3 regions of the Pseudaeromonas paramecii genome follow, and region 3 is predicted to be linked to each of the others. Evidence: predicted binding sites of a transcription regulator. Region 3 holds the regulator's gene; each other region holds the start of a gene.
The links. Region 3 encodes LexA, which represses DNA repair genes until DNA is damaged. Its sites were predicted from a motif close to ANCTGTNTNNNNANACAGNT; they were not measured.
Positions count from the first base shown of each region.

Region 1: a site for LexA is predicted at 4,629-4,648, ahead of umuD (translesion error-prone DNA polymerase V autoproteolytic subunit). Genes of this name have one in related genera too.
Region 2: a site for LexA is predicted at 5,222-5,241, ahead of ABD847_RS06300 (YebG family protein). Genes of this name have one in related genera too.

Region 1 is NZ_BAABFC010000001.1:449,378-456,919, reverse strand. Features, by position in the region: gene mscL (large-conductance mechanosensitive channel protein MscL) at 58-465, shown strand; gene ABD847_RS02280 (putative bifunctional diguanylate cyclase/phosphodiesterase) at 619-2,928, shown strand; gene umuC (translesion error-prone DNA polymerase V subunit UmuC) at 2,925-4,190, opposite strand; gene umuD (translesion error-prone DNA polymerase V autoproteolytic subunit) at 4,187-4,615, opposite strand; gene pxpB (5-oxoprolinase subunit PxpB) at 4,773-5,417, shown strand; gene ABD847_RS02260 (5-oxoprolinase subunit C family protein) at 5,414-6,346, shown strand; gene ABD847_RS02255 (5-oxoprolinase subunit PxpA) at 6,340-7,098, shown strand; gene ABD847_RS02250 (beta-N-acetylglucosaminidase domain-containing protein) at 7,095-7,542, opposite strand, start outside.
Region 2 is NZ_BAABFC010000009.1:180,764-188,305, reverse strand. Features, by position in the region: gene ABD847_RS06335 (methylated-DNA--[protein]-cysteine S-methyltransferase) at 1-105, opposite strand, end outside; gene ABD847_RS06330 (hypothetical protein) at 92-637, opposite strand; gene ABD847_RS06325 (carboxypeptidase M32) at 634-2,124, opposite strand; gene smrA (DNA endonuclease SmrA) at 2,155-2,751, opposite strand; gene ABD847_RS06315 (TraB/GumN family protein) at 2,748-3,656, opposite strand; gene ABD847_RS06310 (DUF1904 family protein) at 3,669-4,004, shown strand; gene ABD847_RS06305 (SDR family oxidoreductase) at 4,026-4,859, opposite strand; gene ABD847_RS06300 (YebG family protein) at 4,872-5,195, opposite strand; tRNA gene ABD847_RS06295 (tRNA-Arg) at 5,332-5,407, opposite strand; gene ABD847_RS06290 (flagellar assembly protein T N-terminal domain-containing protein) at 5,488-6,654, opposite strand; gene ABD847_RS06285 (FlgO family outer membrane protein) at 6,818-7,429, shown strand; gene ABD847_RS06280 (LPP20 family lipoprotein) at 7,439-7,542, shown strand, end outside.
Region 3 is NZ_BAABFC010000029.1:17,896-25,437, forward strand. Features, by position in the region: gene ABD847_RS16015 (cell division protein ZapB) at 1-185, opposite strand, end outside; gene cysE (serine O-acetyltransferase) at 332-1,111, opposite strand; gene fieF (cation efflux pump FieF) at 1,108-2,031, opposite strand; gene trmL (tRNA (uridine(34)/cytosine(34)/5-carboxymethylaminomethyluridine(34)-2'-O)-methyltransferase TrmL) at 2,186-2,671, shown strand; gene lexA (transcriptional repressor LexA) at 2,668-3,294, opposite strand; gene plsB (glycerol-3-phosphate 1-O-acyltransferase PlsB) at 3,477-5,885, shown strand; gene ubiA (4-hydroxybenzoate octaprenyltransferase) at 5,859-6,734, opposite strand; gene ABD847_RS16050 (chorismate--pyruvate lyase family protein) at 6,738-7,277, opposite strand; gene ABD847_RS16055 (flagellar basal body-associated protein FliL) at 7,412-7,542, shown strand, end outside.

The DNA of each region.
Region 1 (7,542 bases), on a different contig from region 3:
CCTGATCCGTGTGACACTCTGTCTCGGCAGACTCAATCACTGACTGGAGGGAATTCGATGAGCCTGATTCAAGAGTTCAAAGCCTTTGCCGCCCGCGGCAACGTCATCGACATGGCGGTGGGCATCATCATAGGGGCGGCCTTCGGCAAGATAGTCTCCTCGTTTGTGGGGGACATCATAATGCCGCCCATCGGCCTCTTGCTGGGCGGCGTGGATTTTAGCGATCTGGCCATTACCCTGCAGGCGGCCCAAGGGGAGACGCCGGCGGTGGTCATCGCCTACGGCAAGTTTATCCAGACGGTGATCGACTTCCTGATCATCGCCTTTGCCATCTTCATGGGGCTCAAGGCCATCACCAGCCTGAAGCGCAAGGAAGAGGCGGCCCCCAGTGCGCCCCCTGCGCCCACCAAGGACCAGGAACTGCTGGCGGAGATCCGCGATCTGCTCAAGACCAAACAGGAATGATGGGCTGATTTGTTTACCTTAGGGGGCTCAGGCCCCCTTTTTCATACCGGTGGTGCCCTCACTGGCCGGATATCGTACTGTCTGCCCGTGGGATATAGTGCTACACCATCTAGCAAGAGGGATGCGAATCGGTCTGGGGCAGGGGGTGCCGCTATGTTGTTGGATCTGATCAAGGGCGTGGCCCTGCTGCTATCCCTGTGTCTGCTGTACGGCATCTTGTTGCGCACTCGGCTGCCCTGGCTGGGGCGCACCGGCCGTCAGCTGCTCACCGGCTTGCTGTTCGGCAGTCTGTGCATCGTGGGCATGTCCACCCCCATCACGCTGGCAGGCAGTGGGGTCATCTTCGATGCCCGCTCCGTGATCCTTAGCATGGCCGGCCTGTTTGGCGGGCCCCTGGTGGCGGCGGTGGCGGGTAGCATGGCGGCGCTGTTCCGACTGTGGCTGGGGGGCGGTGGGGCACCCGTCGGGGTGTCGGTCATACTGCTGAGTGTGCTGACGGGCTTGCTCTACCGCGTTGCCTGCCAGCGCAACTGGCTCTCCTTGAGGTTTCTTCCCCTGGTGCTGTTCGGTCTGGTTCTGCATCTCTTGGTGCTCTACCTCTTTACCTTCTTGCCCAGCGAGGCGGCACAGCTCATCCACAGCCTGTTTAGCCTGGAATTCTTGCTGGTGTTTGCCTTGGCTACGGCGCTGCTGGGCAGTCTGCTGCAAGATGCCCGCCAGCGACGGCGCACCGAGCTGGCCCTGGCCCGCAGCCAACGACAGCTCAAGGCGGTGGTCCATGCCATGCCGGATCTCCTGTTTGTGCTCAATGACGAGGGGCGCTACCTGGAGATGCTCACTCACGAAGAGGCCCATCTGGTGCGCTCCCGCTCCGAGCTTCTGGGCAAACGCATGAAGGATGTCTTTCCCCCGGAGCAGACGGCCGCGCTGATGTCGGTGTTGCAGCGCACCCTGCGGCAAGGGCCTCAGTGTCACGAATACCAGATCGCCATTCAGGGCGGTCAGCGGCGCTGGTTTGAGGGGCGCACCCATGTGCTGGGGCGTTACAGGGGCCACCGTAACTGCATCGTCTGGTTGGCGCGGGACATCACGGAGCGCAAGGAGAGGGAGGAGCAGATCGCCAACCTGGCCTTCTACGATCCCCTGACCGGCCTGCCCAATCGCCGCCTGCTGCGGGAGCGGTTGGGCCAGGGTCTCAAGGAGAGTCAACGCACCGGGCAGTACGGCGCCCTGCTGTTCTTCGATCTCGACCACTTCAAGATCATCAACGACACCCTGGGTCACGACGTGGGGGATCAGCTGTTGCGTCAGGTCGCCGGGCGGCTGCAGCAAGGCGTGCGCCAGGTGGATACGGTGGCCCGGCTGGGGGGCGATGAGTTTGTGGTGCTGCTGGTGGGGCTGGACGGCCAGCGGGTGCCGGCGGCCCATCAGTGTCGCCGGGTGGCGGAGAAGCTGCTGGGGGAGCTGGGGCGTCCATACCGGCTTGCCGGCCAGGATCATTACAGCACCGTCAGCATGGGGATGGTGCTGTTCTTGGGTGAGGAGCACAGTGCCGAGACCCTGCAGCGCCATGCCGATCTGGCGCTCTATCAGGCCAAGGCGGCGGGCCGCAACACCTTCCGCTTCTATGATGAGAGCATGCAGGTGGCCATCAAGCAGCGGGTGAGTCTGGAGAGCGCCCTGCGCCAGGGGTTGCAGCTGCGCCAGTTCCAGCCGTTTTATCAGCCGCAGGTGAACGAGGAGGGCTGGGTGGTGGGGGCCGAGGTACTGGTGCGCTGGCTCCACCCGGAGAAGGGGATGATCTCGCCGGCGGACTTTATTCCGGTGGCCGAGGAGACGGGCCTCATCATACCGCTGGCCGAGCTGCTGCTGACGCAGGTCTGTGATCAGCTGGTGGCCTGGTCTCGGCTGCCGGGATTTGCCGATCTGAGTCTGGCGGTGAACGTCAGCGCCCGTCAGGTGCGCCAGGAGGATTTCGTCGAGCGCATCATAGCCCAGGTGCGTCACAGTGGTGCCAATCCGCAGCGCCTCAAGCTGGAGCTGACCGAGAGCCTGCTACTGCACGACATGGACGACATGATCCGCAAGATGACGGCCCTCAAGGCTTTCGGCATCGGCTTCTCGCTGGATGACTTTGGCACCGGTTATTCCTCCTTGAGTTACCTCAAGTTGCTGCCCCTGGAGCAGCTCAAGATTGACCAGTCCTTCGTGCGGGACTTGCTCAGCGATCCCAACGATGCGGCCATCGCCCGCACCATCATAGCCCTGGCGGATAGCCTGGGCCTGTCGGTCATCGCCGAAGGGGTGGAGCAGGAGTGTCAGCGGCACTTCCTGGCGGCCCAGGGCTGCCACACCTATCAAGGCTACCTGTTTGGCCGCCCCGCCGCAGTTGTTGACTTCATGGCCAGCCTGCAGCTGGATCCGCAGGGGCGCCTTATCCTGAGGTCAGCGTCACCGACCTAGCAGTAGGCCAGGGGCAGCGCCGCCCAGGCGGTGGTGTAGCTGGGGCTACGCTGGGCCTGGCGCATCTGCCAGGGCGCCTGATCTGAGCCTTGGGCGGCCAGCTTGAGGCCATGTGGATGGCGCTGGTTGATGCTGTCCATCACCTGCATCAGCCGCATCCGCTTGGGGTCTTGTCCATCAAAGAGATCCCCCTGCCAGAATTGCCGCGGGCTGAGATCGCTCAGCACCACGCCGGCCTTGTGGTAGGCGTGTCCGGGGCGCCAGAGGCGACCCAGCAGATCATCCAGCCAGGCCAGCAACGCCAGGCTGTCATCGGTGGCGGCCGGCAATGTGATGCTGGCCTGATCGCCATAGAAGGGGTGTGCTGAGTCCTGCGCCGAGGTGCGAATAAAGATCCCCAGATGGCGGCAGCACAGGCCGGCGCCGCGCAGCCGTTCGGCGGCCCGCACCAGGTGATTCACCAGGGCCTCGCGCAGCAGTGGCCGCTGGGTGATGCGCTCGCCAAAGGTTCGACTGCACAGCACCTGCTGACGAACAGGGGGCGGCGCGGCCAGACAACCGGCCGCTTGGCCACCCAGCTCCCGCACCACCCGCTCCAGGGTCACCCCATAGCGGGATCTCAGCCCCTTGGCGGGGGCATTCGCCAACTGGCCGGCGGTGTGGATCCCCTCCCGTTGCAGGGCCTGGCCCAGGCGCTGGCCTATGCCCCACACCTCTTCCACCGGCGTGATGGCCAGCAGCCGCTGGCGCCGGTTGGCATCCTGCAAGTCCACCACACCGCCGGTGGCGGGCCAGCGTTTGGCGGCATAGTTGGCCAGCTTGGCCAGGGTGGGGCTAGGTCCAAGGCCGATGCCGACGGTCAGGCCTGTCCATTGCTGGATCTGCTGGCGCAGCCGGCGGGCGTGCTCGGTGGCATCGGTGAGCCAGGGGCCCTCCAGGCGCAAGAAGGCTTCGTCGATGGAGTAGAGGTGCACCTCGGGCGCCGCCTGCTCCAGCAGGCTCATCACCCGGGCAGACAGGTCGCCATACAGGGTGTAGTTGGAGCTGAACCAGACGCCGCCCTGGGCGGTAAACGCCGCCTGGATCCGATAGAAGGGCTCCGCCATCTTGACCCCCAGGGCCTTGGCCTCGGGGCTGCGGGAGACCACGCAACCGTCGTTGTTGGACAGCACCACCAGGGGGCGCCCCTGCAGATCCGGCCGAAACAGGCGCTCGCAAGAGGCATAGAAGTTGTTCACATCCACCAGGGCCCAGCAGCTCATCGTCCGGCTCCCAGGGCATGCACCACGAAGCGCACCACGCCGAAGATCTCCAGGGTCTGTAGATCCCCAGGATACAGGGGCGGGTAGTCAGGATGGGCGGCCAGCAGGGCGGGGCGCGGGCGCAGCTGCAGTGTCTTGACGGTGAAGGCGCCATCCAGACAGGCCACCACCACGTCCCCCTGCTGGGGCGTCAGGCTGCGATCGACGATCAAGAGATCGCCGCTATGAATGCCGACCCCCTCCATGCTCCGCCCCTGGGCGCGCAAGAAAAAGGTAGCCGCCGGGTGGGGGATACAGAGTTCATTAAGATCCAGCCGTCCCTCCAGGTGGTCTTCCGCCGGGCTGGGAAAGCCGCAGGCCACCGCCTCGCTAAACAGCGGCAGGGCCTGGTGAGTGAGGGGAAAGAGTAGAGGCGAGGCACGCATAATAAAGACCGATAACTGTATTTATGTACAGTATATTGGATGAGTGCCGCCCTTGCCTAGTGATGTCAGCCCTATGCTGGTATTGCCTACGACAAGATGGCACCCTGTCCCAAGCGACCGTTTACCTGTTGAGTACTGGATGAAGAAGGAGCTGTCCATGTCTATGCGTATTCAGTCCCTGGGTGAGACAGCCCTGGTTCTGGAGTGCAATGCGCCCGTGAGTCTGGCGACTCAGCAACGGATCTGGCAGCTGGCCGATCGGTGGCGCGGCCAGCCGGGTATCTGTGAGGCGGTGCCGGGCATGAATAATCTGCTGCTGGAATATGCGCCCGAGTGCTGGCAGTACGAGACCCTGGCGGCGGCGCTGCAAGAGCAGTGGGCCGGGCTGCAACCCCAGGTGGTGACCGGACGTCTGCTGGAAATACCGGTGCGTTATGGCGGTGAGTGGGGGCCGGATCTGGCGGCGGTGGCGGCCCATTGTGGCCTGAGCCCCGTCGAGGTGATCCGCCTGCACAGTCAGGCCGAGTATCAGGTCTACTTTCTAGGCTTTATGCCGGGGTTTGCCTACCTGGCAGGCTTGCCCGCCGCCCTCACCACCCCGCGTCGGGCCACCCCCAGGGTGCGGGTGCCGGCGGGTGCGGTGGCCATAGGCGGCGATCATACCGGTGTCTATCCGCGGGTCAGCCCGGGGGGTTGGCAGATCATAGGCCAGACGGATTGGGTGCTGTTTGATGCGGAGCGTATGCCGCCGTGCCTGTGGCAGCCCGGGGACAGGGTGCGTTTCGTGGCGGTGAGCCCATGAGGCGCCTGATCCTAGAGCAGACCGGCCTGCTGAGCAGCGTGCAGGATGGTGGCCGGACGGGCCTGCGGCACCTAGGCATTGGCCGGGCCGGTGCCTTGGACGGCCTGGCCCTGCAGCTGGCCAATCGCCTGGTGGGCAACCTCCCTGCGGCTCCGGCCATCGAGTGTCTGCTGGGCGGGCTTAGCCTGCGCTTTGCCTGCGATGGCTGGCTGGCGCTCACCGGCGCCGACTGTCAGGCCCGGCTGGACGATACCCCGGTGTGGCCAGGCTGGCGCACCCGTTTTACGGCCGGCCAGCGGCTGCTGCTGGGGCGACCGCGGGTGGGGATGTGCAGCTATCTGGCCCTGGACGGCGGAGTACGGCAGCCCCAAATCCTGGGGGCCTGTGCTGCAGATCTGTCCGGCGGACTGGGGGCGGCCCTGGTGCCTGGTGCCGAGCTGCCCCTGGGGGCGGCGCAGCCGCTTTCTGAGCCCCTGGGCATACTGCTGCCGACGCCGCCCAATGGCCTGCGGTTTTTGCCGGGGCCCGAGTGGTTCTGGTTTAGTCAGGCCGAACCGCAGCTGGTACGCCAAGCCTGGCAGGTGTCGCCCCAGAGCAACCGCATGGGGCTGCGTCTCACGGGCGAGCCCTTGGTGCGTGAGGCGGGGGAGGAGCTCAGATCCCATGGCCTCTTGCCCGGCGTCATTCAGGTGCCGCCGGATGGTCAGCCCATCGTCCTGGGCTGTGAGGCCCAGACCTGCGGCGGCTATCCGCGCCTGGGCATGGTGATCCGCGCCGATCTGTGGCGCCTGGGACAGCTGGGGCCGAGGCAGACCGTCAGGCTGCTGCCGGTGTCACCACGCCAGGCCCAGCAGGCCTGGCTGCGGCAGCAGCGTTACCTGGCGCGGATCGAACTGTTATTGGCAAAGGAGGCCGATACGAGATGCTGAGTGTGGATCTGAATTGCGATCTGGGGGAGGGCTTTGGCCCCTACCCGCTGGGCGACGACGTGGCCCTGATGCCGTATCTGAGCTCGGTGAATATCGCCTGCGGCGTGCACGCCGGTGATCCGGCGCTGATGCGCCAGACGGTGGCGGCAGCCCTGGCCCATGGACTGGCCATCGGCGCCCATCCCGGCCTGCCGGACCGGCAGGGCTTTGGCCGGCGGGAGCTGGCCATCAGCCCGCAGGAGGCCTATGAGCTGACCCTGTATCAGGTCGGTGCGCTGCAGGCCTTTGTCCTGGCGGCGGGGGGCCGGCTGCACCATGTCAAACCCCATGGCGCCCTCTACAACATGGCGGCACGGAATAGACCCCTGGCCCAGGCCATCGCCCAGGCGGTGAAGGATCTGGATCCCAGCCTGCGGCTCTATGCCCTGGCCGGTGGCGCCCTGCTCGACGAAGCCAGGGCCCTGGGGCTGAGGGGGGTGAGCGAGGTGTTTGTGGATCGGGGCTATGGCGCAGATGGCCATCTGCTGCCCAGAGGCACGCCGGGGGCTCTGCTGGACGATGAAGAGGCGGCGGTGGCCCAGCTGCTGAGCCTGGTGCGCGATGGCGGCGTGCAGAGCTCGGAGGGACACTGGGTGGGGCTACAGGCCCAGACCGTCTGCCTGCACGGCGACGGCCCCCACGCCTTGCCCTTCGCCCGGCGTTGTGCCGAGGCCCTCAGTCAGGCGGGGATTGCCCGCCGGGCGCCGGCTTAACCCGTCAGACAGGCCGGGTCGAAACAGTAGCCGCCATCCAGCCAGCTGAGCAGCTCGCGGGCGCAGCGCCGGCTGGCCTCATCGGCACAGTCAAGCCAGGGCCGGTAATGGCCCTGCAATGTCTGCCGCTGAGGCGGTGTCAGATCCGGCAAGCCCACCTCCGCCAGCAGCGGCAGATCCTGCGCCAGCTGCTCGGCCAGCCCCGCCGTCACACAGTCTCTGGCTGCCGGCAAAAAGGCCTCGGCCGCACAATAGTTGGCATCGGCATAGGCCATGGGCAGGGTGGCCAGGGGCAGGCGCGAGAGGGTGGGCTGCTTCATGGGGTTGACGGCGTGGCCGGCGAGATAAGGCGCCTGAGCCTGACCCCGACCGCTAAAGGGGGCCAGATAGAGGTAGTCGCTGGCCTTCTTGCCGTCGTTCACCGGGTAGTTGTCCCACAAGAAC
Region 2 (7,542 bases), on a different contig from region 3:
CAGCGCCGCGTCAGACTCGATAAAGTTCACCTGGGCCAGGCCCACCTCATCCAGTGCCAGCCGCAATAGGCCGCGGGGGCTGGCCAACTCATCATAACGCAGCATCATGCTCTCCTTGGGTTGATTGGCCTTGAGTCGTTGGGCCTTGAGTTGGGCTGGCCGGGCTGGGCGCCTGGCTGGTGAAAGGCTGGATCCAGCTGTATTCGCAGGAGAGGGCGGCCTGTTCAGCACCGCCCAGCTGCTCGTAGTGCAGTCGACCGGCCTGGCTGTAGTCCAGCCGCTCTATCATCTCGCCATCGGGCAGTAGCTCGGCACAACCGCTGACCCTGTGATGCACCTCGAAGCGCTGGGGGCCCAGCCAGACAAATTCGGTATCGTACTGACAACCGCTCTCGCCGCGCTCCTGCCAGCGGGCACTGGCCTGGCCCGGCGGCGGCAGGGTGAAATGACTGCGGGCATCCAGCATCAGCACCCTGGCCTCGCTCAGATAGACCAGGTGCCCCTCGGGACAATACTGGGGCGAGCCGCTTTCCAGCTGATAATCGCCCTGCTCGGGCAGTAACCAGGGCGCCGCCGTCAGCGGGACGCTGAGGGACACACTCAAGAGCAGCAATAAACGGGATGGGATCTTGGTCATGCGTGCCTCCCCAGATAACGGGCCTGCAGGTGGCGGCGAAACGGCGCCACGCTCAAGGGGGTGCCGGTGGCTTGCCGGATCAGGGCATCGGTGTCCAGCAGGCTGGCCTGCTGCCAGATATGTTGCTGCAGCCAGGCGAAGATGTTGCCCAGGCCATCAGGCTGGCTCAGCAGGCTGGCAAAGCTGCCTAATTGCTGTTGCAGGGCCTCGGCCAGCTGGGCGGCATACAGGGCGCCCAGGGTGTAGCTGGGGAAGTAGCCAAAGCTGCCGTCGGTCCAGTGGATGTCCTGCAGGCAGCCATCTTTGTCGTTGCCGGCGGTGGAGAGCCCCAGATACTGCTGCATGCGCAGGTCCCACAGCTCGGGGATATCGCGGGCTTCGATGTCGCCCTCGATCAGCCGTTTTTCTATCTCGTAGCGCAGCATGATGTGGGCCGGATAGGTCACCTCGTCCGCATCCACCCGAATATAGCCCGGCGCCACCCGGGTGTAGAGACGGGCCAGGTTGTCGGCGGCAAAGGCCGGCTGCGGGCCGAAGCTAGCCTCCAGCAAGGGCGGCAGCTGGGCGACGAAGCCAGGGTGACGGGCCAGTTGCATCTCAAAGAACAGACTCTGGCTTTCGTGGATGCCCATGGAGCGGGCTTCCCCCACCGGCAGCCCTTGCCACTGGGCCGGCAGGCCCTGCTCGTAACGGGCATGGCCGGTCTCGTGGATGATGCCCATCAGGCTCTGGGTGAAGTCCGCCTCATCGAAGCGGGTGGTGATGCGCACATCGCTGGGCACGCCGCCGCAAAACGGGTGGGCACTGACATCCTGACGACCACGGCTAAAGTCAAAGCCCAGCAGTCCCATGATCTGGCGGCCGAGATCCTGTTGGGCCGCGGTGGCAAAGGGCCCCTGGGGCAGGATCACCGACTCGGTTGCCTGGCGTTCGGTCACCTGGCGGATGAGATCCGGCAGCCACTGCTGCAACTCGGCGAACAGGCCGTCAATCTGCGTGCAGTTCATGCCTGGCTCGTACAGGTCCAGCAGACTGTCATAGGGGCGGCCGCCATTGGCCTCGGCGCGAATGGCGGCCTCCTCACGGCTCAAGGCGACCACCTCCTGGAAGTTGGTCAGAAAGCCGGCCCAGTCATTCTCCCGCCGCTGGCGCCGCCAGGCGTGCTCGCAACCGGAGCCCGCCAGGGACTTGGCCTGCACCAGATCGCCGGGCAGCACGCTGGCTTGCCGATGCCGGCGTTGCATCTCCTGAAGGCTGATCTGCTGGGCAGGCGTCAGGGACTCCGCCTGGGCGGCGGCAAACCAGTCGGCCAGTTCCGGCGCGGTGAGGCGTTCGTGCATCAGCAAGGAGAGCTCCGCCAGGGCGGCGGCCCGGGCGTCGTTGCCGCCTTCGGGCATCATGGTGGCCTGATCCCAGCCGCAGATGGCACTGAGATGCGCAAAGTGATGCAACTGGTGGAAGCGGCGGCTTAACAGGGCGTAACTCATGGCGTTTCCTTTGACTAATCCGGTGATGACTTACTCCGGCAGGCGCTTCTGGATGCGCTCCCGGGTGTGTTGTTTATCCTGCTGCCCCTTGCGCAGCAGCACCAGGGTGGTGCCGCTGCCGCCGAGCGGGCGCGGTGCGCTATGGTAGGCCAGCACCTGGGGCCAGAGGCCCAGCCAGTGGCAGACATGGCTCTTGAGCTGGGCCGGCGGTTGGCTCTGCAGGCCGCGGCCATGGCGGATCAGCAGGCTGCGGATCTCCAGCTGCTGACACTGACCTAGCACCTCCAGCAGGCGATGACGGGCGGACTCCAGCCCCATGCCCTGCAGATCCAGGCTGGTTTCAATCTGGTACTGCCCCAGGCGCAGCTTGCGGAACACTCCCTCCTGCACCCCATCGCGCTTGAAGCTCACCACCTCGTGGGGATCCAGCAGGGGGACGGCCTCAAAGCCGAAGGGGTGGGGGATCTGAGTGTCGGCCTGCTGCGCCGCCTGCTGACGGGCCTGGCGGGCGGCCTCGTCCAGACTCTGGCCCTGTAGCCGCACCCTGGCGTCGGCCGTCAGGGGTTTGACGTCCTGCATCTGCTGGGCAAACAGGCTGGCTTCGGTCTGGGGCAGGGCGGCGCTCATGAGGCGGTCTCCGCCAAGATGGGGGCCACCCGATAGCCGGCCTGTTGCAGCAGGGCCAGCAGGCCTTGGGGGCCGTGCAGGTGCAGGGCGCCCACCACCACGAAGGCCTTCTGGTGCCGGGCGTCCATCAGCTGTGGCAGCCAGCGCAGGTTACGTTGCTCCAGCAGCTGGGTTTGCAGATAGTCCCGCAGCTCGGGCGGGCCCTGTTCTTCGTTGAGCAGGGTCAGCAGGCGCTGGGTGTCTCCCGCCTGCCAGGCCTGGATCAGATCGGGCAACAGGGTGCTCAGACTGGGCAGCTGCTCCAGGGTGTTTTGCAAGAAGGCCAGTTCGTGCTCCCTGAGACCGGCCAGATAACGAAACTGATCTATGGGCTGCTCCAGGCCCACGATGGGTTTGCCGCTGATCTGGGCCTGACGCACGAAAAACTCATCCACCCCGTATTGGGCTTGGTAACCGGCCTGCTGCATGGCCACCTGAGTCAGGGTGAGGGCGGCGAACCAGGGTTGCAAGGGCTGCAGGGTCTCTGGCGGCAGATGTTGGCGTTGGGCGGCCTGGACGGCCTGGCGGTACAGGGGGGAGGGCAGGCGATCTGCCAGGTTCTGACCCGCCGGCAGACGGCCCAGCTGCAACAGCTCCTGCTGGGCGGCGCCATCGAGCTGGCGCAGATCGGTTTCCAATATCAGCTCGTCGGCCTGCTGCCAGGTCTGCATGATGGCGGAGTCCAGCGGGTAGAGGCTGGCGGTGCCCACATGGATGGAGCCCAGCAACCACAGGGTCTGCTCGCCTTTTTGCGCTTGCCACAGACCCGGCATGGCCTGGGCCCACAGGGGCAATAGACCCAGACACAGCAGGCAGGCTGTCATCCAGCGGACGGGGCGGCTATGATGTGGCCGGTTTTTTTGCATATGGAGATCCTCATGCCTCATCTTCGTTTTCGCGGCATAGCGACTGAGCCCTTGGCCCAGCTGGCGCCGGCCTTGGTGCAGCAGCTCAGCGAGCTGACCGGTGCGCCCGTGGCTCATTTTACCCTGGAGCGGGTACACACCGAATTCATTATTGCGCCGGCGCCCGGCACCGGCTATCCCTTCGTCGAACTCTTGTGGTTCGATCGTGGCCAGGCGGTGCAGGACGCCGCGGCCAAGCTCATCACAGCCGCGGTGCAGGCCGAGCTGGGCGCCCAAACCGAGGTGGCCGTGGTGGTGCTGCCGTTAACCCGTACCGCCTATTACGACAACGGCCAGCACTACGGCTGAGCCGATGCCAAACGCTGTCGCTTAGGCTGAGCGCGCCAGCAGGGCGTCCAGCCAGGCGGTGGGCAGCAGACGCCGGAGGTAATAGAACCACTTGGCCGGACGGGTCACCTGATAGCGCCGGCGGGGTCGCTTGGCCTGCAAGGCATGGCGCAGTGGCGGCAGACAGGCTTCTGCCGGCAGGGTGAAGGGGCCGGAAGGGCTGCCTTCCGCCCGCCCGAGCCGCTGCAAGGTTTGCCGATATTCCTTGGCATGGCGGCTGTGGTCCAGATCGATGGCCTGACGGAAGGCGGCCAGGGCATGCACCCGAAACCGGGTTTCGATAGGGCCAGGTTCAATCAGGCTGACATGTACGCCGCTGCCCCGCAGCTCCAGCCGCAGTGTGTCGGTGTAGCCTTCTAACGCAAACTTGCTGCTGTTGTAGGCGCCGCGAAAACGCATGGCCACCAGTCCCAGTACCGAGCCCACCTGCACGATGCGCCCCTGGCCATTGGCCAGCATGGCCGGCAATAGTTGCCGGGTGAGGTGATGCCAGCCGAAGAAATTGGTCTCAAATTGCCGCCGCAGGGCGTCGGTGGGCAGATCCTCGAGGGCGCCGGGCTGGCCGTAGGCGCCATTATTGACGAGCCCCCACAGCTGGCCCTGGCTTTGACTCAGGGCCCACCGGGCGGCCGCCTCTATGCTGGCCTCGTCGGTGAGATCCAGCCGATGGGCGGCAAACCCCTCCGCCGCCAGGGCGGCCACATCGGCCGGCTGGCGAGCGGTGGCCAGCACCCGGAAACCCGCCTGGCGCAGGCCGCGGGCGGCGGCCAGACCAATGCCGCTGGAGCAGCCGGTGATCAGCACTGTCTGGGTCATGACTGTTCCGCCTTAGGCCGCATCGGCCTCAGCCTTGCGTGGCTTACGGGCAGGCTTGCTGTCGGGCTGGGGTACTTCACTCAGATCGCTGGTCTCGCTGACGCTCAGGCTGCCGCCCTTGAGGATCTGTTGCAGCGCCTCTTTCTGGCCTGCCAGGTAGAGGGCCAGGGCCTCCTGAGCATCTTCGGACAGGTTAACGGGCGCCTCGGCCAGCAGCAGGGTCAGTTGATCGGCCATGTCCAGCATCTTGTCATAGGCATCCGCCTCTTTCTTGCTTGCGAACGTCATCTTCTCCTCGCCGTTACGTACCACCACGTATTTGATTTCCACTGCCATGGGATCGGGTTCCTGTCTTGTGGGTTGACTGTAAAAATAAACAGTATTCAGTTGGCGTCACGAATGCAACAAAAAACCCGCATGCCGAGGCAGTGCGGGTTTTAGGCGTGTCTTGCTACGGCAAGAAACAGTGATTTGGCGTCCCCACCAGGGCTCGAACCTGGAATCAGCCCTTAGGAGGGGCTAGTTATATCCTGTTTAACTATGGGGACCGGCCATCTAAGGCGCCGGCATTATATCAAAGGGGCGTCCAAGATCCACAACTGGACTCAACTGGTTGTTATTTAAGCGCTTATTCCATGACGGCCAGATCACCTATCTGTACATTGCCCGGGGCATACTGGTTGAGTGTGCGCAGTACGGCACTGTCCTCATACAGGCGCTTGACTTCCATGATGCCGGCCGCCGGGCGGCGGTCACTGCGAGTCATACCGCTGTCGTCCCGATAGTCCGCCTTGTGTTGCAGTAGCATGCGCTCACCCAAGCGAATCCCATTTCGACTTCCCAGGTTGATATGAAACTCATCGCCATCGACCTTGACCACGCGCCCGGCTGGTTTGTCGCAGCGCAATTGCAAGGTGAGATCCTGACTGGCACGATCCAGCAGCTGCCCTATCTCGGCACCATACGGCGATTGCCAGAACGTCTGTTCAAAGACGTTTAACTTGGCCTGTTTATCGAAGGTCCAGGGGGCCTCGCTTTGATACTCCAACGTCTGTTGCAACTTGCCGCTGAGACCATCAAACAGATAGAGATGAAGTGCAAACGCACGCAGGGGATGGGAAAACCATTGGCTGATCAGTCCATCATCGGTCTGGCGTAATGACAGATCATCCAGGGTGCCGAACAGCAGGTACTGGCTTTCGGTGTCTCGCGCCAATTGCTGTATCTGCGGTGTAATGCGGACATCGCCCTGGGCGAAAAATTGTGGGGTCAGCCCCAGGTTGGCATCCAGCCAGCGTTGTGTGACAAATGTTTGGCGCTGATTTTGCAGACGTTGGTAGAGTGCCTGGGTCACCGCCTTGTTGATGTCAAATAGATGGCCGTATCTGGCCTGTTCGGGATTGACCAGGCTAAAGCGGATGAGGGAGATACCTTTGGCATACTGCTGGCCCTCGCAGGCCTGTAGCTGGCTGCGGATATTGGCCCGCACCTTGATGTAAAGACGCTGATTGCGTTCCTCTTCCTGGAGAATCTGGTACTGGCGAATGTCACCGCTGGAGCGGATAAGAAAGATATCCTGACTGAGGGCGCCGTCTTTGAGGCCTTGCAGGCTGGAGACGTTGGCACCGGCTTGTAGCAGTGCCTGACGCAAGGCATCTTCCAGTGCCTGTTGCCGTGCATATTCCAGCTCTCCCTTCACCAGCGGGGCACTGCCGGTGACCTGATACCATTGGGCTTGCAGCGTTGCAGGAAGAGCCAGCAGCAAGAGCAGGGGGACGAGCCAGCGTGATGTCATAGTGCAACCTATCGGATCTATGTTTCTTGACGCAATAAAGCAATCTTCATGCCTTTTGTATGGTGTATTTGAAAATTAATGTTTATACAAACGTGGCGTTTGGCTTAAGGAATGCATTTATTTGCCGATAAACGGTAACAGCGCAGTGAGTGTGGAGTTGCTCATGAAAAAAATGGCATTAGTGTTGGCTCTGTTGGTCCCATTGGGAGCCTGCTCTAGCCGTACCCCCAAGATGGCCAGTCAATCCCAGGGCATGGAGTTGAGCAGTACAGTGTCTCAGTTGGCCGACCATCTGTTTGAGACTAAGTTGGCCGGGGACACAGGGATGAAACCCATAGCGGTAGCATCGTTTGTTAACTTGGGTAGCCTGGACAGCAGCAATTGGTTGGGCCAACAGTTAGCGGAAGACTTTATCCATGAGTTGCATCGTCGGGGTGAGCTGGTTTTGGATTACAAGATCACCGGCAGCATCAAGGTCACACCCGAAGGGGACTTTGTGTTTAGCCGAGATTGGATGGAGCTGGCCAAGCGGGTGCCCTTGTCGCGCGTGTTGACCGGCACCATGGCTCCTAACAGCAGTGGTATCGTGATCAACGCCCGTATCATTAATCTCAAGACCCACATGGTCGAGGCCACGGCTCAGGGGTTTGTGCCCCGTAGTCAGCTCAATGGGGGGCTGGACTCGGGTAGGGCCGTGACGGTGACCAAGGGCATGCTGGTGCGGGGGGATTACCCGGCTGGCCGGTATGGTAACTCGGTACAATTGACGCACTAAGGGGCGGTTATGAAACGTCTTGTGCTCTGGATGTCGGCAGCCTTGCTGTTGTCGGCCTGCTCCAGCACTCATTATGTCCGTTATCAACAGGCGACGCCGACGCGCTTTCCGGT
Region 3 (7,542 bases):
ATCTTGCCCAGCAGGGCCCGCAGGCGCTCCTGCCAGGCCTGGTGATCGTTGCGCAGCTGCTGATTCTCGTCCTTGAGACGCTGGTTCTCCAGCTTGAGCTCTTCGAGCTCCATCTTCTGCAGGGCCAGGTTGTCCACGGCGCTCTGCACCTTGGCTTCCAGTTGTTCCAACATTTCTAACGACATAGTCATACCCTAGTATCTCGTGGCTGGCCCCGGCACCCCGGAGCCTAAAATGGCGCGGTCCCAGCATACCCGCCCTGTCGCGGTGCAACAAGGCAAGCAGGCCCTATCCTGCTCCCCTGCGGTGCGACTGTCGGCTTCTTGGCCAATCAGATGCCCTGATCCATGTCGAGGGAGGGTTTGTCGCACTGGGGGTGGCCCACCTCCTTGGCCGGCACCCCCACCACAGTGGTGTGCGCCGGCACCGGATTGAGCACCACGCTGCCGGCCCCTATCTTGGCCCCTGCCCCCACTTCGATGTTGCCCAGCACCTTGGCGCCGGCGCCAATCATCACCCCTTCACGGATCTTGGGATGGCGATCGCCATGCTCCTTGCCGGTTCCCCCCAGGGTGACGTTCTGCAGTATGGAGACATCGTTCTCGATGACCGCCGTCTGCCCCACCACGATGCCGGTGGCGTGATCCAGCATGATGCCGCGACCAATGCGGGCCGCCGGGTGAATATCCACCCCAAACACCACGGAGATCTGGTTCTGCAGGTAGGTGGCCAGCGCCCGCCGACCTTGATTCCATAGCCAGTGGCCGACCCGATAGGCCTCCAGGGCATGGAAGCCCTTGAGGTACAGCAGCGGCGTGGAGTAGTAATCCACCGCCGGATCCCGATCCTTCACCGCGCAGATGTCCGCCGCCACCGCATCCAGAATCGTTGGCTCGGCGGTAAACGCCAGCTCGATGATCTCCCGCAGGGCCATGGCCGGCATGGTGGCGCTGCCCAGCTTGTGGGCCAGCTGGAAGCTCAGGGCCGACTGCAGGCTGTGATGGTTCAGAATGGTGGAATGGTAGAAGCTGGCCAGCAGCGGCTCGTCGGCAGCCATGTTGGCCGCCTCGGCCCGGATCTGTTGCCAGGTGGACTCTTTGATACAACTCATGGCGCACTCCTGGTGGAATCGAAGGCCTGCCCTGACGGCTCCTGGGTGAGCACGGACAGGGGATCCATGTGAATGATGATGTCGGCAATCGGGAAGGCCAGACGCAACCTGGCCTCCACCCGGTCGGCAATGGCGTGGGCCTGCAACAGCGGCATGCCGTCATCCAGCTCCAGATGCAGCTGAATGAAACGCACCGGCCCGGACTGACGGGTCCGCAGATCGTGCATGCCGTGCACGCCGGGCACGCTGTTGCAGATATCCTGGATCTGCTGACACTCCTCTTCCGGCAGCTCCCGGTCCAGCAGGGTCTGGATGGCCTCATAGCCTATCTTGAGGGCGCTCCACAGTATGTAGCCCCCCAGCAGGATGGCAAACAGGCCATCGGCCATGTGGAAGCCCAGCATCGATAGAAACAGGGCCAGCAGCACGGCCGCGTTGAGCAGCAGATCCGAGCGGTAGTGCAGGGAGTCCGCCTTCACCGCCTGGCTGCCGGTGACCCGCACCACATAGCTTTGGAAGGTGACCAGCACCAGGGTCAGGATGAGGGATCCGACGGTGACCCAGATGCCGATACCGGCCCGTTGCAGGGGCACGGGATCCGCCACGGCGCCAATCCCGTGCATGATGAGCACTAGGGCCGAGCCCGTGATGAAGGCCGACTGGGCCAGGCTGGCCAGGGATTCGGCCTTGCCATGACCAAACTTGTGATCGTCATCGGCCGGGATCAGGGCATAACGGATGGCCAGCAGGTTGATGAGTGAGGCGCTGACGTCCATCAGGGAGTCGGTGAGGGAGGCCAGCAGACTGGAGGAGCCGGTAGCCAGCCAGGCGATGAGCTTGCCGATGATAAGCAGAGTGGCGGTGACGGTCGCAGCCAGCCCGGCAAAGGTGGCCAGCCGATAATAGCGTTGCTGGATCAATGGTCTTCCTCGACAGGCGGCACCAGGCCGCATCCTTAACAGGGGGCCTATGATACCCCCCAGCTCCCGGCATATAAAGCCGCCCCTGGGCTGGCCCGGGACGAAAATCCCGCTACACTAGCGGGCCGCAAGGCCCACGGCGCCAGGAGTCATGATGCTACACATAGTGCTGTTCCAACCCGAGATCCCGCCCAACACGGGCAACATCATCCGCCTGTGTGCCAACACGGGCTACAAGTTGCACCTGATAGAGCCGCTGGGTTTTGCCTGGGACGACAAGCGGGTACGCCGGGCCGGGCTGGATTATCACGAATTTGCCGAGGTGCGCCGCCATCCGGATCTGGCCACTTGCCTGGCCGGCTTGCCGGCTGCGCGGGTGTTCGCCTGTACCACCAAGGGACAGGCGATCCCCAGCGAGGTGGCCTTCGCGGCGGGAGATGTGCTGCTGTTTGGCCCCGAGACCCGGGGCCTGCCCATGGACGTCATCGAATCCCTGCCGCCGGCGCAGCGCCTGCGGCTGCCCATGGTGCCAGGCAGCCGCAGCATGAACCTGTCCAACGCCGTGGCGGTGCTGGTGTATGAGAGCTGGCGCCAGCTGGGCTACGCCGGCGCCCAGCCCCAGACGGTCGGTGAAGCCTAGAACCAGTCGGCGTTACGGATGACGCCCACTGCAAGCCCTTCGATGTGCAGCTGCTGACAGCTCAGATCCACCTCAATGGGGCTGAGCTCCTCGTTCTCCGGCAGCAGCAGCACCCGATTGCCTTGGCGCTGGAAGCGCTTGACCGTCACCTCGTCTTCGCCCACCCGCGCCACCACCACCTGGCCGTTGCGCGCCTGCTCCGTCTTGTGTACCGCCAGCAGATCGCCATCCAGGATGCCGATGTCCTTCATGCTCATGCCCTGCACCCGCAGCAGGAAGTCGGCCCTGGGATGGAACAAGCCAGGGTCCACCTGATAGCGAGTCTCCACATGCTCGGCGGCCAGAATGGGCTCGCCGGCGGCCACCTTGCCGATGAGGGGCAGACCGCTCTCCTCCTCCTCGGCGCTCTCATCCTGCACCAGCTGGATGCCGCGGGAGGTGCCGGGCATGATGTGGATCACCCCTTTGCGAGCCAAGGCCTTGAGATGCTCCTCCGCCGCATTGGCGGACTTGAAGCCCAGGCGGGCGGCGATCTCCGCCCGGGTGGGGGGCATGCCGGTCTCCTGCATGTACTCCTTGATGAGATCCAGAACCTGGCTCTGGCGCGGGGTGAGAAGTTTCATCAGCAATCGCCTGTTTTTATATACAGATGCCTGTGAGTATATACAGGGCTAATCGAAGCGCAAGTGCCATGCAGGATCTGTGGCAGATCTTGTCGGACGTCCGACCACGACAAGGAAATTCCCTTTTGCTATGCTGGCGCCGATTTTTTGCCAGAGCGATTCATTGCCAGAGGTTGTTAAGGATGTCCCGCATCAAGGCTGCTGCCCGTTCCCTGCTTCGCCTGCCCCTGCGTCTGTTGGTCAACTATTCCGCCCTGCCGGAAGAACCGGTGAGCCAGCTGGGGTTGGATCCCGCCCGCCCCATCGTCTACGCCCTGACCAATGACGCGCTGAGCGATCTGCTGACCCTGGAGCTGTGTGCCAACCAGCTGGGGCTACCCAGTCCTTTCAGCCCACTGCAGATCGGCGGCCAGTCCCTGCCGCGCTATGTCTGCCTGGATCACCTGCCCTGCTTTGGCGGTAGACCCATGCCGGCCCAGCAAAGCCTGGCCACCTTCCGCCACTGGCTGCAGCTGCACCGGCAGGATCCGGCGCTGGACATCCAGCTGGTGCCCATCACCCTGTTGTGGCACCGGGCGCCGGGGCGGGAGAAGCGCCGCCTGCAGCCGCCACTGCACTCGCCGACAGTCTGGCGCAACAGCTGGCAGGTGCTGCTCCATGGCCGGGAGAACCGGGTACGCTTCTCCGCTCCCGTCTCGTTGCGCACCCTGGCGGACGAGCGCGGCAGCGACGAACAGGTGGCCCACAAGCTGGCCCGGGTGGCCCGCATCCATTTCAGCCGGCAACGGCAGGCGGCCAAGGGGCCGCGGCTGCCCATCCGTCAGGAGCTGTTCCAGCAACTGCTGGCCAGCGACCCCCTGCGCCAGGCCATGGCGCAACAGGCCGCCGAAGAGGGCCTGCCCCTGGAGCAGATCCAGCAGCGGGCGCTCGGCTACCTGGACGAGATCGGCAGCGACTTCTCCTACCGTCTGATCCGCATGGGCGACACCCTGCTGGGCTGGCTGTGGCACAAGCTCTACCGCGGCATCCGGGTGCACGGGGGCGAGCAGGTACGCCGTCTGGCCCGGGAGGGGCATGAGATCGTCTACATCCCCTGCCACCGCAGTCACATGGACTACCTGCTGCTCTCTTATGTCATCTATCACCAGGGGCTGATCCCGCCGCACATCGCCGCCGGCATCAACCTCAACTTCTGGCCCGCCGGCCCCTTGTTCCGCCGCGGCGGCGCCTTCTTCATCCGCCGCAGCTTCAAGGGCGACAAGCTCTACGCCACCGTGTTTCGGGAATACCTCAATCAGCTGTTTACCAAGGGCTATGCGGTGGAGTTCTTCACCGAGGGGGGCCGCTCCCGTACCGGACGCCTGCTGCAACCCAAGACCGGCATGCTGGCCATGACGCTGGAAGCCCAGCTGCGGGGCATACCGCGGCCGCTGACCTTTGTGCCCGTCTACCTGGGCTATGACCATGTGATGGAGGTGAACACCTACCTCAAGGAGTTGAAGGGCAGCCGCAAGGAGAAGGAGAACTTCTGGCACGTGCTGGGCATCCTGGGCAAGCTGCGCAACTTTGGCCGCAGCTACGTCAACTTCGGCGAACCCCTGACCCTGCACCAGTATCTGCAGCAGCAGGTGCCCGAGTGGCGCGAGACACCCGAAGGCCACAAGCCTGCCTGGCTGGCCCCCACGGTGAATGCCCTGGCCCAGCAGCTGATGAGCCGCATCAATGCCGCTGCCGGCCTCAACGGTTTGCCGCTGTGCGCCCTGGCGCTGCTGGCCAGCGAACGCCAGGCCCTGCCCCGCAATCAGCTGACCCAGCAGATCCAGCTCTATCTTGAGCTGCTGCGGCTGGCGCCCTACAGCCAGCACTGCGTGCTGCCGGAGGCCGGCGCCGCCGAGCTGCTGGAGCAGACCCTGGAGCTGGGCAAGTTCCAGGTGGAGGAGGACAAGCTGGGGCAGATAGTCACCATGGATCGCTATCAAGCCATACTGATGACCTTCTACCGCAACAACATACTGCACCTGTTCGCCCTGCCGGCCCTGCTGGCCCGCCTGATCGAGCGCCAGGAGGGGCAAACGGCCGAGCAGTTGACCGAGGCGGTGCAGCAGCTCTACCCGCTGATCCAGGCCGAACTGTTCTTGCACCATACGGCCGACGATCTGCCCGCCCAGCTGGAGGCCAACCTGATGGCCTTCGTCAGGCTGGGGCTGGTGGAAGACAGGGGTGGACGCTACTGGGTACACGCCGCCCGACAGCCGCAGCTCTTGCTGCTGGCCCACTGTATTCAGGAGACGCTGCTGCGCTATGCCATGTCGCTGAGCCTGATCCTGGAGGCACCCACCACGCCGCTGCCCCAGCTGGAGTCCGACTGCCAGATGATGGCGCAACGGCTGGCCACCCTGCATGGCATCCATGCCCCCGAGTTCAGCGATGTCAGCCTGTTCAAGACCCTGATCGCCACCCTGGAGGCCCAGGGTTACCGGCCGGACGAGCAATGGCAGACCGAGGCCCTGGCCCGCTTGCTGGCCCAGTTGCAGGATCTGTTACCCAGCGCCCTGCGGCGCACCCTAGCGGCCCTGGAGCAGGAGGCTTAAGGCCAAGCCGGCAAACAGCAGCAGACCGACCCAGTTGTTGTTGAGAAAGGCGCTGAAGCAGGCCTGCCGAGCCCGTTGCCAGGTCAGCCGCTGCTGATAGGCGAACAGCCCGGCGGCGGCGGCCAGGCTCACCCAGTAGGGCCAAGCCAGTGCCGCCAGCCAGCCCACCTGGGCCAGGCAGGCCAGGGTGGCCAGCTGCAGCAGGCCTATGATGAGGCGGTCGTGGCGGCCAAACAGGATGGCGGTGGACTTGACGCCGATCTTCAGGTCGTCGTCCCTGTCCACCATGGCGTACTGGGTGTCATAGGCCACGGTCCACAGGCAGTTGGCGGCAAACAGCCACCAGGTCTGGGCCGTCAGCTCGCCGGCCGCCGCCGCCCAGGCCATGGGGATGGCCCAGGAGAAGGCCAACGCCAGCACCAGCTGCGGCAGATGGGTCACCCGCTTCATGAAGGGATAGACGATGGCCAGCCCCAGCCCCACCACCGCCAAAGCCCACACCAGGGGGCTCAGGGTGAGGGCCAGCCCCACCGCCAGCGCCACCAACGACCAGAAGAAGATCAACGCCTCCTTGGGGGTCACCCGACCGCTGGGCAAGGGGCGGCCGGCGGTGCGTTTGACATGGCCATCCACCCGCCGGTCGGCAAAGTCATTGATGACGCAACCGGCCGAGCGCATCACAAACACCCCCAGCACGAACACCAGCAGATGATGCCAGCTGGGCTGGCCGGCGCTGGCCAGCCAGAGGGCCCACAGGGTGGGCCACAGCAGCAACAGCGAGCCGATGGGCCTGTCCAGCCGGGCCAGTTGCCAGAAGGCGCGCCAGCGCGGCACTACAAGCTGGGTCATGGATCACTCCTCGTAGGGTGGGGCAAGAGGCAGGAACACCTCGGTGAGCTGCAGCCGTACCGGACCGCTGGATAGCCAGGAGCGTCGTCCCCACAGGGCGCCGGTCGGCGGCGGGCAGCCCCAGTCCGCCAGGGCGGCGACGAAGGCGGGGACGGTGGCAAAGTCCGCCAGGGCCAGTGGCTCCCGCTGCAGATCCGGCTGACTGAACAGCCACTCCCCCAGCGGTCTGTCCCCCAGGCCGACCAGCGCCGGCACCTGGGCCAGCTGGGCACCGGGCAGCCGGGTCAGGGCCCAGACCAGGGGCCGCTCATCCAGACACAGGAGCACCTGGCGACACTGCCAGTCATCGTCCTGGGCCTGCCAGGAAGGCCCCAGCAGGGTGACGCTGAATTGCCCGGGCCGGGCGCGCAGGGCGGCGGTGAGGGAGCCGGTGTCCCGCAACCAGCGGGCCAGGGAACCGGACAACTGGCATCGCTCGGCCGCCTGCCAGGCAGGTTCGGGCATATCCAGGGGCAAGGCGGGCAGGCGGGCAACGCAATGCAAAGGGGGTCTCCTGTCAAAATTCCGGACATTATGGTGAAAGCGGGGTAAAAATGTAAGGCGGTGCGCGCTTGACGCCATCAGCACTAACCAGAACAATAATTGTGTTACACACACGACTCATATAACGAGACATCATGCTGAAGAGACTGACTTGCGGGTTATTGCTGTTGCTGGCGGCGCAGGTGCAGGCCGAAGAAGCGGCGGCACCGGCGCAACCGAATAATGCCTACGCCTATTACGCGCTGGATCCCGAGATCATCACCAA